Regions from separate parts of the Longivirga aurantiaca genome, predicted to be linked through region 3. Evidence: riboswitches for the same ligand, from Rfam matches in the RefSeq annotation. Region 3 holds a riboswitch; each other region holds the start of a gene.
The links. A riboswitch is a leader RNA that binds a small molecule or an ion and turns the genes downstream of it on or off. The one in region 3 is predicted to bind cyclic di-AMP.

Region 1 (3,947 bases), 1.2 Mb from region 3:
CGAGCTTCGCGCACGCCCCCTTGAGGAAGCCGACGTCGTACGGCGCGTTGTGCGCGACCAGAACGCAGCCGGCCGCGAAGTCGAGGAACGCCGGCAAGGCCACCGCGAGGCGCGGCGCGTCGAGGAGCATCGAGTCGGTGATGCCGGTGAGGACCGCGATGAAGGCGGGCACCGGGATGCCCGGCTGCACCAGGGTCTGGAACTCCCCGACCACCTCGCCGCCGCGCACCTTCACGGCACCGATCTCGGTGATCCCGGCGTCGGCGGGCGAGCCGCCCGTGGTCTCGAGGTCGACCACGACGAAGGTGACGTCGGCCAGCGGGGTGCCGAGGTCGTCGAACGTGGTCTGGGCCTCGGCGTGCGCCGGGACCGGCCGCGGGTCGACGCGCAGCACGGCGGGCGGTGCTCCCGCGCGCTGCGCCCGTGCCGACGACCTCATGCCGATGACGCTAGGCGGGGGGTACGACGGCGACCCGGAGGCGCGCCGCCGTAGGGTCGTGGCCTGCCCAGCAGCACCGAACCGAAGGATCCGCCGTGGCCATCGCCCTGCCCGACGACGACACCCGCTGGCGCTGCAGCCAGTGCGGGAACCTGACCCGCTTCGACGTCGTCCGCTCGAGCCGGGTGCGCGAGTTCTGGCACCTCGACCTCGGCGGCGTGCCGAAGGTCGAGGAGACCGAGGTGCTCGGCGAGGTCGTCGAGTCGGTGTCCTGCCGCTGGTGCGGCGCGGTCGACGCCGTCGAGCTGGTGCCCCGGCCCGAGGCCGGAGGCCCGAGCGACGACCCGACCGGCTCCTGACGCCGCCGCGCCCGTGACCACCTCGGAGCGTCCCCTCGACGGCGTCCGCGTCGTCGACCTCACCAGGCTGCTCCCCGGCGCCTACGCCACCTCGCTGCTGCTCGGCATGGGCGCCGACGTCGTCAAGATCGAGGATCCGCGCGGCGGCGACGGCCTGCGCGTCTCACCGCCGTACAGCGAGACGGGGGAGTCGGGGCTCTTCCTCGCGCTCTGCCGCGGGAAGCGCTCGGTGGCCCTCGACCTCAAGACCGACGTGGCCCGCGACGCGCTGCTGCGCCTCGTGTCCGTCTCGCACGTCGTCATCGACTCGTTCCGCCCCGGGGTGCTCGACCGCCTCGGACTCGGCCCGGCCGAGCTCGCTGCGGCCAACCCCGCGCTCGTCCACGTGTCGATGACGGCGTACGGCGACGGCGGGCGCGCGGCGCTCCCCGGCCACGACCTCAACGTCGAGGGGTACGCCGGGATCCTCGGCCTCTCCCGCGGCATCGACGGCGCCACCGCGATGCCGCCGTTCCCCATCGCGGACATGGCCTCGGGGCTGCAGGCCGCGCTCGCCGTCGTCGCCGGCCTGCGCGTCGCCGAGGCGCAGGACTCGCCGTCGACCGAGGCCCCGGCGTTCCGCGCCGACGTCACGATGCTCGACTCCGCGATGTCGCTCACCGCCATCGGCCAGGGCACGGTCATGGCCACCGGCGAGGCGCCGCCGGTGCCGGACGTCCTCACCGGCGCGCTCGCCTGCTACGGCGTCTACCGCTGCGCCGACGGCACCGAGCTCGCCCTCGGCGCGCTCGAGCCCAAGTTCTTCGCGCGGGTGGCTGAGCTCGCGGGCGACCCGACGCTGGCCGACGCGCAGTACGACATCACCGGCCAGGACGCCCTGCGCGGCCGGCTCACCCTGCTGTTCGCGACGCGCCCGCGCGAGGAGTGGCTGGCGCTGCTGGAGCACGACCAGACCTGCGTGACGCCGGTACGCACGTCTGCCGAGGCGCTCGCGGACCCGGACCTGCAGGCCCGCGGCGCGTTCGAGGACGTCGTCCTCGCCGACGGCCGCACCACGACCGCCGCGCGACCGGTGGCCTGGCTGCCGGCCGACGGCCGGGCCCTGGCCGCGCCCGCCCTCGGCGAGCACACGGACGAGGTGCTGCGCGCGATCGGCCTGGATCCGGGCCTGCTCGGCTAACGGTGGCCGAGGGCGACTGTCGGACCTGGTTCCTACCGTCGTCCGCAGGTGGTCGGAGTTCCCCTCTCCGGCCCGTACCCGTCCTGAGGTGAAGACCGTGATCGTCGACTGCGACTCCTGTGCTGTGCGCGGCCCCGCGTGCGGCGACTGCGTCGTCACGTTCCTGCTCGGCCCGCCCGACTGGCTCGCGGGCGACGGCCTGCCGGGGGAGGAGATGGCCGCCCTCGCCGTGCTCGCCGACTCCGGCCTGGTGCCCCCGCTCCGGCTGGTTCCGCGGGGTCCCGACCCGGCGCCGGAGGCCGACGACCGGGGGGTGCACCGCGCGGTGTGAAGCCGATCACGGATCGATCTCGGTCGGGTCACGTCCGGGTGTCGGCCGGGCGACTGGGAGGTGGCGTCCCGGGGTGTTAGTGTCGCCCGCAGGTGTTCGTGAGCCGCCGTCATCCGACGGCAGCGAGCACCCCGTCGAGTTCGAGAAGCGGCCCCACCAGGGTCCGTGGATCGGAGCCGGGGACCCACTTCCCCCGGGGCGAATCGGCGGCAGACGACCGGCAGCGACCGGGCGCGAGCCGTCGTAGGGCGATCTTCCAGCCCGAGCCCGTCAGCTCACCCGGTAGACGGTCGTGGGAGAGGGAGGCCGCCTTCGTGGCGACCAGCACCACTGCGCTCGTACGCGTGCGCGGCACCCGTGCCGCCCGCATCGCCGCCCCCGTGGCGGCCTTCGCGCTCCTCGTGAGCGGTGTCGCCCTGGCGTCGGCCCCGGCGTCCGCCCAGCCGACCAAGACCATCGAGCAGGTCCAGGCCGAGATCGACGCCCTCGAGGCCGACGCCGCCAACGCCGCCGAGGCCTGGAACGAGGCCCGCACCCGCCAGAACCAGATCGACGCCCAGATCGCGAAACTGACGACCCGCATCGCGGTGGCGAAGAAGACCTACGAGAAGACCGCCGCCGGCGTCGACGCGATCGCGCGCGCCGCCTACGCGTCCGGCGGCATGGAGCCGAGCCTGCAGGCCCTCCTCGCCGACGACCCCGAGCAGTTCCTCGAGCAGAGCGCCGCGCTCGACCAGGTCGCCCGCTCGCAGGGCACCTCGCTGCGCCGCACCCAGGCCGCCCGGCTCGCCCTCGCCCAGCTCGAGGCCCAGCTGGTCCAGAAGCAGGAGAAGGCCGACGCCGCGGCCGCCGAGGCCAAGGCCGCCAAGGCCACGGTCACCGAGCGCCTCGACAAGGCCCAGCGCATCCTCGCCGGGCTCAAGGCCGAGGAGCGCGCCCGCCTCGCCCGCCTGCAGGAGGCCCGCCGTCAGGCGTCCGCCCGCGCCGCGGCCCGGGCGACCGCCCAGATCCGCGCCAGCCGCGACACCCCCCGCCAGGAGTCGACGTCCACCAGCGGCACGTCGAGCAGCAGCAACGACGGCGGCAGCGACGCCCCCAACTACGCCTCGGGCCGTGCGCGCATCGCCGTGGCCTACGCCCTCGCGCAGGTCGGCAAGCGCTACGTCGCGGCGGCGTCCGGGCCCAACGCGTTCGACTGCTCGGGCCTGACCCTGGCCGCCTGGGCCCAGGCCGGTGCCTACCTGCCGCACTACTCCAAGGCGCAGTGGAGCGCGACCGCCCGCGTCAGCCGCGGCGAGCTGCGTCCCGGCGACCTCGTCTTCTACTTCGGCGGCGGCGCCCACCACGTCGGCATGTATGTCGGCGGCGGCATGATGGTCAGCGCCTCCAACCCGCGTGACGGCGTCGAGCTCATCGGCGTCTGGAGCCCGTGGTACGGCGAGCGCTACAGCGGCGCCGGCCGCGTCGTCTGACCGGATCCGCCTCGCTCCGCCCCACCGCAGCACCCGACCGCCGCGCCCTCCGTCGAGGGCGCGGCGTCGTCGTCTGCGCAGTGGCCGCGGGGCTCCTGCTCGCCGCCTGCTCGACCGTCGAGCCGGGTGGCGGGCTCTCCGCGTCGGTCGTGGCGCCCTCGCCCAC
Region 2 (3,947 bases), on a different contig from region 3:
GGATGACCGGTCCGGTTCGGGCCCGATCCGGTCACGATGCGTCACCGGGCGCTGCTCCGGATGGGCCGTTCCGCCTACCGGTTTTCGGACGCCAGCCGGACGCGGGGCCGGCGTCCGCCCTGGTCTGCTTCGCCCGTGCCCGGGCAGGTCCGGGCCGTGGGAAGGGAGCGGGGATGTTCCACGAGCACGAGAGGGCACGAGCAGCCACGGTCGACCTGACGGATGCGGTGGCGCCCGCCCCGCAGTGGAGTGCCGGTCGGGCCCGATCACGCCGGGCGGCGCTGGAGCTCGCGGCGATCACGGCCCTCGCCTGGGTGGCCGTCGTGGTGCTGAACGACCCGTCGCGCGAGGCGTGGACGCAGAACGACCACCGGTGGCTGGTGCCGGTGCTCGTCCTGCTGGCGGTCGCGGGCAACCGCGTGCGGGCGCGTCTCGGCCGCTCGCGCGGGGAGCGCACGGTCGTCTTCGACGCCACCGGCGCCGCGCTGATCGGGGCCGTGCTGCTGCTTCCTCCGCTGTGGTTCCCGGTGGTCGCGCTGGCCTCGGCCTGGCGGCCGGACCGGCGTCGGCTCACCCTGAACACCGCCATCCGCGTCACCGCCATGTCGGTCGCGATGCTGGCGTACGAGCTCGCGACGTTCATGCTGGACGAGGCCGGCCTCCTCGTCGACACCGTCCGCGTCGCCGGGCTCCTCGCGGCGGGGGCGGCGTACCTCGCGACCGAGGCCGTGGTGCACCGGCGCCACCTCGACGAGGGCGACGGACTCGGCGACGAGATCCCGGGCCTCGGTGCGGAGCTCGTCCGACGCGACTCGCCCGGAGTGGCGCTCGGCCTGCTGGTCGTCGCGCTGCTCGCCGTCTCGCCCGTCACCGCGGTGCTGCTGGTCCCGCTCGCCTGGCTGGTCGTCCAGATGCTCCGGGCGCAGGAGCAGCTGCTGCTCGCGGGCACCGACTACAAGACCGGCCTGCTCACGTACGAGTCGTTCCGGCGGTGCGCCGCGGCCGAGATCGCCCGCGCCCGCCGCCAGGCCCGGCCGCTCGTCGCGGTGATGGTCGACCTCGACGGCATGAAGAGCGTCAACACGCTGCACGGCCACCTCACCGGCGAGATCGTCCTGGCCTCGATCGGCGCTGTCCTGCGCGGCGCCATGCGTGCTGAGGACGTCGTCGCCCGCTTCGGCGGGGACGAGTTCTGCCTCCTGCTGCCCGACACCGACCTCGAGGGCGCGCTCGTGCTCGTGGAGCGGCTGCGCGTGGTGGTCGCCACGACGGCGCTCACCCCGGGCGACGAGCCGCTCTACCGGACGGCGTCGTTCGGCCTCACCGGCCTGCGGATCGTGGACGACGTCGACTCGCTGCTCGGGCGCGCGGACTCGGCCCTGAGCCGGGCCAAGGAGGCCGGCAAGGACCGCCTGGCCTACGAGCTCTGAGCCGTCCCACGCATCCCGGTATGTCCCGTTTCGTGCTGCATCGGGACCAGTCGTTGACACCCGATCGGTGGCCTTTCCGTGATGAACCCGTGACATCGGGGGTGGCTGTGGCCTAGGTTCGTCACGGCCCGTCACCCGACGGGCGCCGAGGGTGGACGCCGAGTCCTGCCAGCCACCCACGGTCATGACCTCGCTGGCAGGAGCGGGGGACCCAGGATTTCCGGGCCTCGCCGCACGGCGAGCCCTCGGGGTGAAGCCGGTCCCCGGACCGGCCGGGTCAATCCACGACCCGAACCCGACAGCTCACCTCGCAGGCGTCGTGGAGGACTCATGGCGTCTGCTCGCGCACGCCTGGGCGCGGCCGTCTCGGCTGCCCTGGCGATCACGTTGCTGCCCGCGTTCACCGCGTCCGCCTCGGCGGCCGTGGCCGACGACACCGGTACGTCGACCTCGACGATCACCGGCACCTCGGTGGTCACCTCGACCTTGACGACCAGCAGCCTCTCGACCTCGACCACCGCGGTGAGCACCACTGCCCCCGCGTCGTTCTCCCTGCCGGTCTCGCGGACCGGGTACGTCACCCTGAGCGCGGCGGCCAAGGCCGACCCGGTCGTGCGCGGCAAGGCCGTGGCCCAGACCGCCGCCCGCTTCGCCGGCGTCCCGTACGTCGCTGGCGGCACGAGCCCCGCCGTCGGCTTCGACTGCTCCGGCTACACGCGCTACGTGTACTCGCGCCTCGGTATCTCGCTGCCGCGCGTCTCGCGCGACCAGTACGCCGCAGCGACGCCGATCCCGCGGAGCACGGCAGTCAAGGGCGACCTCGTGTTCTTCTACAGCACGAGCGGCCGGATCTACCACGTGGCGATCTACGCGGGGAACGGCTACATCTGGCACTCGCCGTACCCCGGGAAGCGTGTGATGCTGGAGCGCATCTGGACCTCGTCCTGGAAGGTCGCGCGCGTCCGCGCCTGACCCTCCCCCTGATCGACGAAGGCGGCCTGCCATCCCCCGTGCGGGCCGCCTTCGTCCTGTCCGGGCAGGGGGTGCGGCGCATTGACGCGTTCATGCGCCAGCATGGTCGCCTGTGACGACCTGGCGGGACGCGCTGCACGGGCTTGCTGCTGACGACGTGGCCCAGCTCGACCACGCCCTCGGGTTCCGGCTCGGCCGGGAGGACCTCGTGCGGTCGCTCATCGACCCGCGCGGCCACCTGTTCCAGCGCCTCGAGTACGTCGGCGACTCGATCCTCGACGCGGTGGTGGTGAGCGAGCTCGTGCGGCTCGAGCCGTGGGACGAGCCCTCGCTGGCGCTGATCAACGGCGAGCAGCAGGCGATGGTCTCCGACCATGCCCTCGGGCGCGTCGCTGCGCGCCGGGGGCTGCCTCGCGTCCGCACGTTCCAGGCGTCGCGGCACCGGCTCGCCGACCGCATCGAGGCTGCGATCGGCGCGATCTGGGCCGACCGCGGTATCGAGGATGCGGCCACAGCGGCGTACGACCTCGTCGTGCGACCAGCGCTCGACGGGCTCCCTCGCCGCGTCGACCTGCCGGTGGCGGCGCGGGCCGAGCGGTACGAGGCGGCGTCGCGGCAGCTCGGGCACGAGCCGGTCGAGCCGGTGTGGTTCGGCGCCGCTGCGGAGCCCGGGCCCACCCGCCGTCGCCTCGCGGTCGTGGGCGACTCGGTCATCGAGGCCGCGATGTCGACCGCCCAGTACGTCGAGGAGCCCGAGGCCAGCGAGGCGGTGCTGAGCGAGGAGCGCAGGGGTGCGACGTCGAACGCGACCGTGTCCCGCCTGGCCCACGACCTGCGGCTCGAGCGCCGCCACGACGACCGGACCGACCGACGGGCGATGGCCGACGAGGTGCAGGCGCTGGTCGGCGCGGTGGCACTGGACGGCGGGATCCGCGCGGGGCTCCTCGTGGCGTCAGGCGTGCTCGGCCGCACGTTCGCGCCCGGACCTCTAGCCTTCTCGACGTGACCGTTCCCCAGAGCCCCGAGTCCCTCGCCGTCCTCGCCGACGGCTCCCTCTCCGGCCGGACGGCCCTCGTCACCGGCGGTGGCAGCGGCATCGGACGAGCGAGCGCCCTGCTCCTCGCCCGGATGGGCGCGCGCGTCTGCGTGGTGGGGCGCACGGCCGACAAGCTCGACGAGACGGTGGCGCTCTCGACGGCGGCCGGGCACCCCGAGCCGATGAGCACCGCGGTCTGCGACGTCCGCGAGCCCGAGCAGGTCGACGTCGTGCTCGACGCCGTCCTCGCCGACCTCGGACGCATCGACATCCTGCTGAACAACGCGGGGGGCCAGTTCGTGTCTCCGGCAGAGTCGTTGTCGCACAAGGGGTTCCGCGCGGTGACGCGGCTCAACCTCGATGCCACGTGGTACATGACGGCCCGTGTGGCCGAGCGCTCGATGCTGCCGAACGGCTACGGCAAGGTCATCAGCATCACGATGTCCCCGCACCGGGGCACGCCGGGGATGGCGCACTCCTCGGCCGCGCGCGCGGCGGTGGAGTCGCTC
Region 3 (3,947 bases):
GCTCGACGGTGACCTCGGCCGGGACGAGCGCGGGGTCGAGGGCGAGCTCGCCGTCGGCCACGGCAGCGAGCACTGCTGCGCGGACCTCGGCGGCGATCTGGTCGGGCGTCATGCGCGGGAGCCTATCGGCGCAGGTCCGCGCGGCTTCACGACGTATCCGGCCCGCGCCCGGTCGCCCGCAGCGGCCGTGTCGAGCGCACCGTCGGCCGCTGGTAGTGTCGGTGCCTGCCCTGGCCCCCGTAGCTCAGGGGATAGAGCGGTGCCCTCCGGAGGCATGCGCGCAGGTTCGAATCCTGCCGGGGGCACGTGATCTCCAGGCCCGAAGGGCCTCCCTCTGCGAGTGACCCCCTCCGCTGATTCGGGAGGAACCCCCGCGCGCCGGCCCGAGACGGCTCCTGCCGGGGGCACGTGATCTCCAGGCCCGAAGGGCCTCCCTCTGCGAGTGACCCCCTCCGCTGATTCGGGAGGAACCCCCGCGCGCCGGCCTGAGACGGCTCCTGCCGGGGGCGCGGTACGTCGTCACGATGCCTGCACGCGCCGCGCAGCGGCGGACCTAGGCTCTGGGCGTGGAGGAGGACGTGGCCGAGGAGCACCGGCACATCCTCACGTTCCATCCGCGGCGGGGGCGGATGACCGACGCGCAGCGCGACGCCGTCACCACGCTGCTCCCCCGCCACGGCCTCCCCCCGGGGCCGCTCGACACCGGCACTCTGTTCGGCGGCCTGCCCGTGGCGCTGGAGATCGGGTTCGGGCTCGGGCACGCGACGGTCGAGATGGCGCTCGAGGACCCCGGCACCGGGATCGTCGCCGTCGACGTCCACACCCCGGGCGTCGCACGCCTGCTCGCCGAGATCGAGCGCCGGGGCCTCACCACCGTGCGGGTCGAGCTCGGCGATGCGGTCGACCTGCTCACGGACAGGGTGGCCGAGGGCTCGCTCGCCGCGATCCGCGTCTTCTTCCCCGACCCGTGGCCCAAGGCCCGGCACCACAAGCGCCGCATCGTCCGGCCCGACCTGGTGCACCTCATGGCCACGCGCCTTGCGCCGGGCGGAGTCCTGCACTGCGCGACCGACTGGGAGCCGTACGCCGAGGCGATGCGCGAGGTGCTCGACGCCGAGCCGCTGCTCCTCGATCCCTACGACGGCTGGGCACCGCGGCTCGAGCGGCCGCTCACGAAGTTCGAGCGGCAGGGCGTCGAGAAGGGCCACGTCGTCCGCGACCTGGTCCGCACCCGCGTCTGAACGACGACGGCGCCGCCGGTCCCGGAGGACCGGCGGCGCCGGAGGGTCGAGCGGAGGCTCAGCCGCCCCAGGGCGACCACCACGCGGCGATCCAGCCGCGGTAGGCGACGTAGTCCTGCTCGCCGCAGGTGGCCTGGTCGGGCGTGGGCGCGAACGTGAGGCCGCCGAACGAGCGCCAGAACGGGGCGCCCATCTGCCACGCGCCGCGGTAGGCGCCGGTGGGCGACACCGCGGTGCAGCTGCCACCGGACTCGCGCGCCACGATCATGCGGGCGTGGGCGGAGCTGCGCCACACCGCGAACGGCACGGCCTGGCGCGCGGCACGCGAGCCGCGGGCGGCCGCGGTCATGGTCGGGTCGCCGTTGGACGCCGAGGGAGCCGGCGCCGACCGGGTGGTGCCCCGGGTGGCCGCCTGCTCCGCGGCCTTGCGCGCAGCGGCCTTGCGGGCGGCCTCGGCAGCGGCGGCGGCCCTCTTGGCCGCGGCGGCCTTGCGCACGGCCTTGGCCGCCTGCTGCTCGCCGAACTCCTGGAGCTGGCGTCGCGTGATCGGGCCGACGATGCCGGTGCCCTTCGTCGCGCCGAGCGCCTCCTGGAAGCGGATGACGGCGTCGCGCGTGGCGGGGCCGAAGAAGCCCGTCTGCGGCAGGCCGAGGATGCGCTGGACCCAGCGCACCTTCGCGCCGTTGTGCCCGCCGCGCAGGACCTCGGTCGAGACGACGCGCGCCGGTGCCGCGGACGTGGTGCCGGTGGCCGGCAGCGTGTCGGGGAACGCCGTGTCGTCGACGAAGGCGGACGCGCCGCCACCGACGAGGTGGGTGGGTGCGAGCGGGGCGGCACCAGCCGGGGCAGGGGTCAGGAGCGACAGCCCGAGGGCGGCCGAGAGCACGCCGAACGTGACTCGTGCCCTGGTGCGCTCCATGCCCGTGCGGGCATGGGTCGGCATGACGGTGGTCATGTCGTGTTCCTCCGCCGCCTGCGAGGTGAGCTGTCGGGTTCGGCCCGAGGAAGGCCGGCCACTCTCGTGGCTTCACCCCGAGCCGGCCCGACGTGCAGGCCGGCGAAGTGGGTCCCCCGCTCCCGTCCAAGTGCGGATGACCACGGCCGTGGACGGGACTCGGCGGTCCGGTCGTGGTGCCCTGCTTCCCCGCAGGACGTCACGACGCTATCCGGACGCCCGCGTGCCTGTCGACCGGCTGCCCACAGCGCGGGACGTGCGCCAGGCCACGTCCCGTGCGTGGGCCGTGCCCGTGTTCCGCCCCGCCACGCGGCGGATCGTGTGATGTGACTCTCGCCGTCGGAGGCGGTCGGCGAGGCCCTCGGACCCTGCCGACGCGGCCGCGCGAACCCGGTCCCGCGGCGCCGCGCCACAACCCTCGACCTCGGGTTGAGCCTCGATGTCGGGTGGAGGTTGCGGGCGCGGTCCGTGCATGGCCCGCCCAGGGCCTCCGGGACGTGACATGAGGCGACCGGCGGCGGGACCCGAGCCGCCCTACCCTGGGGCCGCCACCGACCGGTGGCCGGACAGGACGGGACGGCATGCCGGATCTGAGCATCGAGGTGACGGGCTTCGGCACGATCCCCGCCTACTACTCCCCCGCGCAGGGGGTCGACGGCCCCGCGCCCGGGGTCGTCGTCATCCACGAGGCGTTCGGTCTCACCGACGCGATGCGCGAGGCTGCCGACCACCTCGCCGCACGCGGCTACAACGCGGTCGCACCCGACCTGATGTCGTACGCCGGCAGCGCCCGCTGCCTCGTGGCCATCGCCCGCTCGATGAACTCGGGCGAGGGGCGCGTGTACGACGAGATCCACGCCGCCCGGCAGTGGATCGCCGAGCGCGAGGACTCGACCGGCCGCGTCGGCATCGCCGGCTTCTGCCTCGGCGGCGCCTTCGCCATGCTCATGGCCACCCAGGGCTTCGAGGCCAGCGCCGCGATGTACGGGCAGCTGCCCCAGCGGCTCGAGTCGGTCTTCGACGGCGCGTGCCCCGTGGTGGCGTCGTACGGCGGGAAGGACCGCAGCCTGCGCGGCGCGGCGGCCAAGCTCGAGCGGGCGCTGTCCGCCGCCGGGGTCGAGCACGACGTGAAGGAGTACCCGGACGCCGGGCACTCCTTCATGACGCACTCGGAGAAGGACGCGCCGGCGTGGCTGCGTCCGGTGTCGCGCCGCGTCCTGCACGTCGGCTACGTCGACACCGCGGCAGAGGACAGCTGGGCGCGCATCGACGCCCTGTTCAGCACGGCGCTGCGCGGCTGACCCCTACGGCTGCAGGAGGTCCAGACCGGCGGCCTGCCCGAGGCGGTGGACGCCGAGGGTCCAGGTGAGCGTCTCGCCGCCCTCGACCCCGAGCACCGGCCACTGCGTCGGCGCGTGCTCCGCGGTCACCCCCAGGGCGGGGACGGCGGCAGCCCGTACGGCGTCGGCGTCGCCCCACGACCACACGGGATCGCTGGATCCGGCGTACTTCTCGCCCATCGGCGCGAGCACCTCGTCGTCGCGACGGGCACGGACGTCGAGCAGGTGCACCCGGCTGTCGCCGTGATGCACCGCGAGCGTCACCAGGTGCCGGGGGCCCGCCGCCGGATCCACGTGGTCGAGCAGCAGGTGCAGGACCGTCTCGGTGCCGTCCGCGGTCGCGAGCACACCCGTCTCCACGACCCGAACGGCACCGACGTGCGCGACCCAGGACGGCAGGGACGCGCGCAG
Region 4 (3,947 bases), on a different contig from region 3:
AGGTCCAGGAGCGCGTCGTCCACACCGAGCCCCGCAGCGCCGGAGCGCGCGGTGGGGGTGCTGGCCGAGGGGGTGCTCATGACGTCTCCTGGTGTGGGTCGGGCGTGGGGGCGGATCAGCTGGTGACGAGGGTGTAGCCGGCCTCGTCGATCGCGGCGGCGACGGCCTCGGTGCTGGGGTCGGCCTCGGCGGTCACGGTGACCTGGCCGCTCTCGAGCTCGACGGCGACGGCGGTGACGCCGGGGATCAGCGAGACCTCCTCGGTCACCGCGGTCACGCAGTGCTGGCAGGTCATGCCCTGGACGGTCCAGACGGTGGTGCTCACGTCGTGCTCCTTCGGGTGCGTTGCGGGGTTATGTGCAGCTGCGGGGTGGTGCCGCCGGGTCAGGACCGGACGAGCCGGGCGATGGCCGCGGACGCCTCGGCGATCTTGGCGTCGGCCTCGGCCCCGCCCTTGACCGCGGCGTCGCGGACGCAGTGGTCGAGGTGGTCCTCGAGCAGCAGGAGCGCGACGTTCTCGAGCGCGCGGGTGGCCGCGGACACCTGGGTCAGCACGTCGATGCAGTAGGTGTCCTGGTCGACCATGCGCGCGATGCCGCGCACCTGGCCCTCCACGCGGCGCAGCCGCGTGAGGATCGCGTCCTTGTCGCCCGCGTAGCCGTGCTGGTGCGTCACGTGTCCCGTGTCGTGCGGGTGCTCGTCGGTCATCGCCGTACCTCCTGGTCTGCTTCAACCAGGGTACCCCCCCAGGGTATTTCCACCAGGCCAGTCCGACGTGGTCTCCCTCACGTCCGGACAGGGCGAAGGCCCGATCCCCCTGCGGGGATCGGGCCTTCGGAGAGAGAGGTGCTGGGGTTCCGCGCCTCAGACGAGGCGGACGGCGCCGCTGTAGCGCTGGCCGTACCAGCCGCTGAAGACGTAGTCGACCTTGACGTCCGTGCGCGGGTTGGTCGCGCTGATCATCTTGCCGTTGCCGACGTACAGGCCCACGTGGTGCGCGCCGTACTTGAAGAAGAAGACGAGGTCGCCGGGCTTGAGGTACCTCTTCTGGACGCGGATGCCGGCGTAGAACTGCGCCTTCGAGTAGTGCGGCAGCGTCTTGCCGTACGCGTACTTCGCGATGTAGCGCGTGAGGCCGGAGCAGTCGAACTTCGTCGGACCGGACCAGCCCGCGACATACGCAGCACCGAGCTTGGTCTTCGCGAGCTCGACCGCGCGCCAGCGCTTGATCGCCTTCACGCGCGCGGCGATCTGCGCCGCGGTCAGGGTGGTGGCCGTGGTCGTCGTCGCCGTGGCGGTCGCGGTACGGGTGGCGGTGGTCGTCGCCGTCGGGGTCAGCGTGGTCGTGGTGACCGCGGTGGTGGTCGGTTCGATCGGCGTAGACGTGGCCGCCGAGGCGGATCCGGCGCCGGCGAGGCCGATGGTCAGGGCGGCGGAGACGAGCAGCGTGGCCGGCAGGGCACGGCGACGCGCAGCGGTGAGCACGGGGAGCACAGGTGTCCGATCCTCTCGACGCCGACCGGGTTAGCTGACGGGCTCGGGCTAAGAGGTGCCCTACGCGGGGGCCGTGAGGCCGTCCGTGATTCGCCCCGGAGTGCTTGGGTCCCCGGCTCGCCGGCGGTGAGAGCCGCCGGCGATTGAGCGCGTCACCCGTGCCCGGCGAACCCGGACAGGTGCAGGTGACTGACAGAAAGTAAGCAACGCCCCCCGAGAGGGTCCAAACCCGGTGTCCGGTCACGGGACGGTAACGGAAAGGAGGAAACGGACAACAGCCCAGGTCGCAACGGCTCTCGAGCGGTCGTTACGGCTACGTCGTGTGACGAGGGTCTCAGCGCTCGGTGACCATCGGGCGGTCAGCGGGCAGCGAGGACGGCCTCGACGAGCTGGGCGAGGCCGTCGTCCTCCGGGCCCGGCAGCAGCGCCGCGGCCGCGGCGCGCGCGGCGGGGTGGCCGGTCTCCACCGCGAGGCCGACTCCCGCCTCGACGAGCATGGGGACGTCGTTGGGCATGTCCCCCACCGCGGCCACCGATGACAGCGGCACCCCGAGCCGGGCGGCCTGGTGCGCGAGCGCGGCGCCCTTGCTGACGCCCAGGGCGCTCATCTCGATGAGCACGTCGTCCGATGCCGAGTGCGTCGCGGTGACGAGGTGGCTGACGTGCCCGAGCGTGACGTCGAGCAGGGCGTCGACGTCGTGCCGCGCCGGATGGTCGCCGCCGTCGATGCGCGCGAGCAGCTTGATGACCGGGTGCCGTGCGGCGAGCGTGAGGATGTCGCCGTGCTCGACGCCGGCGACCCGGTAGCGCGCGCGGTACGACGGCTCGTGCGCGAAGTCGTCGGCGTCCGCAGGGCTGTCCCACTCGAGCGCGAACGCGACGCCCTCGATCTCCGAGCGCAGCGCTGCGACCGTCTCGGCGACGACGTCGTACGCGATGGGGTGCGTCTCGAGCACCGCATGGGTGTCGAGGTCTATGACGAGCGCACCGTTCGCGCAGACGCCGATCCCGGCGTGCCCGGTGGCCTCGACCACCGGGGGCAGCCAGCGCGGCGGCCGACCGGTCACGAACACCACCGGCAGACCGGCCGCCCGGGCCGCGGCGAACGCGTCGATCGTCCGGGACGACACCGTGTTGTCGGGCCGCAGCAGCGTGCCGTCGAGGTCGGTGGCGACCATCTGCACCCCGCCGGGAACTGCCGCCACCAGCTCGCGCCACCCTCGGTCCGTCACGGCCCCACCCTGCCGTGCCCCCGAGCCGGCAGGCGAACCGCCCCGGTCAGCCGCGGGTGGCGGGGGTGAACGTCGGGCGCAGGGCGCCATCGGCGCGCAGCCCGAGGATCTCCTCGACCACGTGACCTACCGCGACCAGCGTCGCCTCGGTGTGCGGCCGTCCGATGAGCGTGAGGCCCACCGGCAGGCCGTCGACGAACCCCATGGGCAGGCACAGCACCGGCCAGCCCGCGATGGACGGTGCCGGGCTCGCGAGGCCGCCGCCGGCGAAGTGGTCGCCGTTGGTGAGGTCGCTCTTCCAGGCCGGGCAGTACGCCGGGGCGATGAGCAGGTCGATGTCGTCGTCGGCGTCGAACGCGGCCTGCAGGTTCTTCGTCACCGCCCAGTCGAGGCAGATCTGCCGCGCCTCGTCGTACCTCTGGCCGGCCCGGCCGCCCGATGCGAGCGCCATCTCGAGCAGGCTCTGGTCGAAGAACGCGAGCTCGGTGTCGGCGTTCTCGCGGTTGAACTCCACGATGTCGGCCATGGTCGGCGCACCTGCGCCGAACCTGTCGAGCAGGTAGGCGTTCATGTCGTCGAGCATCTCGCCGACGAGCACCACGAGCTCGTTGTCCTCGTACTCGCCGGTGTGCGTGACCTCCGACGTCACGAGCGTGATGCCGCCGTCGAAGAGCGCCTGCGTGACTCCGAGGAACACGTCGTCGGTCGCGATGTGGCCCGAGAGCCAGGAGTTCGCGACGCCGAGGGTGATGTCGTCGGCGGCCAGGCTGCCGATCGCGGTCGCGTACGCCGCCGAGCCGGTCAGCACGTCGAGCAGCAGAGCGACGTCGCGCACCGAGCGCGCCATCGGGCCGGGCATGTCCTGGCTCGCGCTGATCGGCACGATGCCCGCGGTCGGCACGAGCCCGAGGGTGGGCTTGAGGCCGGTGATCCCGTTGAGCGAGCTCGGGCATGTGATCGAGCCGTCGGTCTCGGTGCCGATCGCGAGCGGGGCGAGGCCGGCTGCGACGGCGGCGCCGCTGCCGGACGACGAGCCGCCTGCGCTGCGGTCGAGCGCCCACGGGTTGCCGGTGAGCCCGCCGAGGGCGGACCAGCCGGAGGTGGATCGGTTCGAGCGGAGGTTGGCCCACTCCGAGAGGTTGGTGACGCCGAGCACGATCAGCCCGGCCGCGCGCATCGAGGCGACGATCGGGGCGTCGCGGGTCGCCGGCCGGCCGTCGA

Region 1: linked by a shared signal. The riboswitch ahead of ACFQGU_RS13025 (C40 family peptidase) and the one ahead of ACFQGU_RS07260 (transglycosylase family protein) in region 3 are both predicted to bind cyclic di-AMP.
Region 2: linked by a shared signal. The riboswitch ahead of ACFQGU_RS01980 (C40 family peptidase) and the one ahead of ACFQGU_RS07260 (transglycosylase family protein) in region 3 are both predicted to bind cyclic di-AMP.
Region 4: linked by a shared signal. The riboswitch ahead of ACFQGU_RS15805 (C40 family peptidase) and the one ahead of ACFQGU_RS07260 (transglycosylase family protein) in region 3 are both predicted to bind cyclic di-AMP.

What each region holds. Positions count from the first base shown of each region.
Region 1 covers NZ_JBHSTI010000008.1:1,905,630-1,909,576, reverse strand. Annotated here, with positions in the region: gene ACFQGU_RS13045 (DEDD exonuclease domain-containing protein) at 1-439, opposite strand, end outside; gene ACFQGU_RS13040 (hypothetical protein) at 535-798, shown strand; gene ACFQGU_RS13035 (CaiB/BaiF CoA transferase family protein) at 812-1,978, shown strand; gene ACFQGU_RS13030 (hypothetical protein) at 2,067-2,309, shown strand; cyclic di-AMP (ydaO/yuaA leader) riboswitch at 2,448-2,613, shown strand; gene ACFQGU_RS13025 (C40 family peptidase) at 2,624-3,781, shown strand; gene ACFQGU_RS13020 (hypothetical protein) at 3,862-3,947, shown strand, end outside.
Region 2 covers NZ_JBHSTI010000002.1:365,433-369,379, forward strand. Annotated here, with positions in the region: gene ACFQGU_RS01975 (sensor domain-containing diguanylate cyclase) at 174-1,430, shown strand; cyclic di-AMP (ydaO/yuaA leader) riboswitch at 1,577-1,762, shown strand; gene ACFQGU_RS01980 (C40 family peptidase) at 1,761-2,402, shown strand; gene ACFQGU_RS01985 (ribonuclease III domain-containing protein) at 2,515-3,408, shown strand; gene ACFQGU_RS01990 (SDR family oxidoreductase) at 3,405-3,947, shown strand, end outside.
Region 3 covers NZ_JBHSTI010000008.1:698,027-701,973, reverse strand. Annotated here, with positions in the region: gene argS (arginine--tRNA ligase) at 1-112, opposite strand, end outside; tRNA gene ACFQGU_RS07270 (tRNA-Arg) at 234-305, shown strand; gene trmB (tRNA (guanosine(46)-N7)-methyltransferase TrmB) at 567-1,241, shown strand; gene ACFQGU_RS07260 (transglycosylase family protein) at 1,300-2,196, opposite strand; cyclic di-AMP (ydaO/yuaA leader) riboswitch at 2,197-2,371, opposite strand; gene ACFQGU_RS07255 (dienelactone hydrolase family protein) at 2,778-3,497, shown strand; gene ACFQGU_RS07250 (hypothetical protein) at 3,501-3,947, opposite strand, start outside.
Region 4 covers NZ_JBHSTI010000018.1:582-4,528, forward strand. Annotated here, with positions in the region: partial or broken gene ACFQGU_RS15790 (cation transporter) at 1-80, opposite strand, end outside; gene ACFQGU_RS15795 (heavy-metal-associated domain-containing protein) at 116-325, opposite strand; gene ACFQGU_RS15800 (metal-sensitive transcriptional regulator) at 385-708, opposite strand; gene ACFQGU_RS15805 (C40 family peptidase) at 865-1,494, opposite strand; cyclic di-AMP (ydaO/yuaA leader) riboswitch at 1,502-1,654, opposite strand; gene ACFQGU_RS15810 (HAD-IIB family hydrolase) at 1,854-2,726, opposite strand; gene ACFQGU_RS15815 (amidase family protein) at 2,773-3,947, opposite strand, start outside.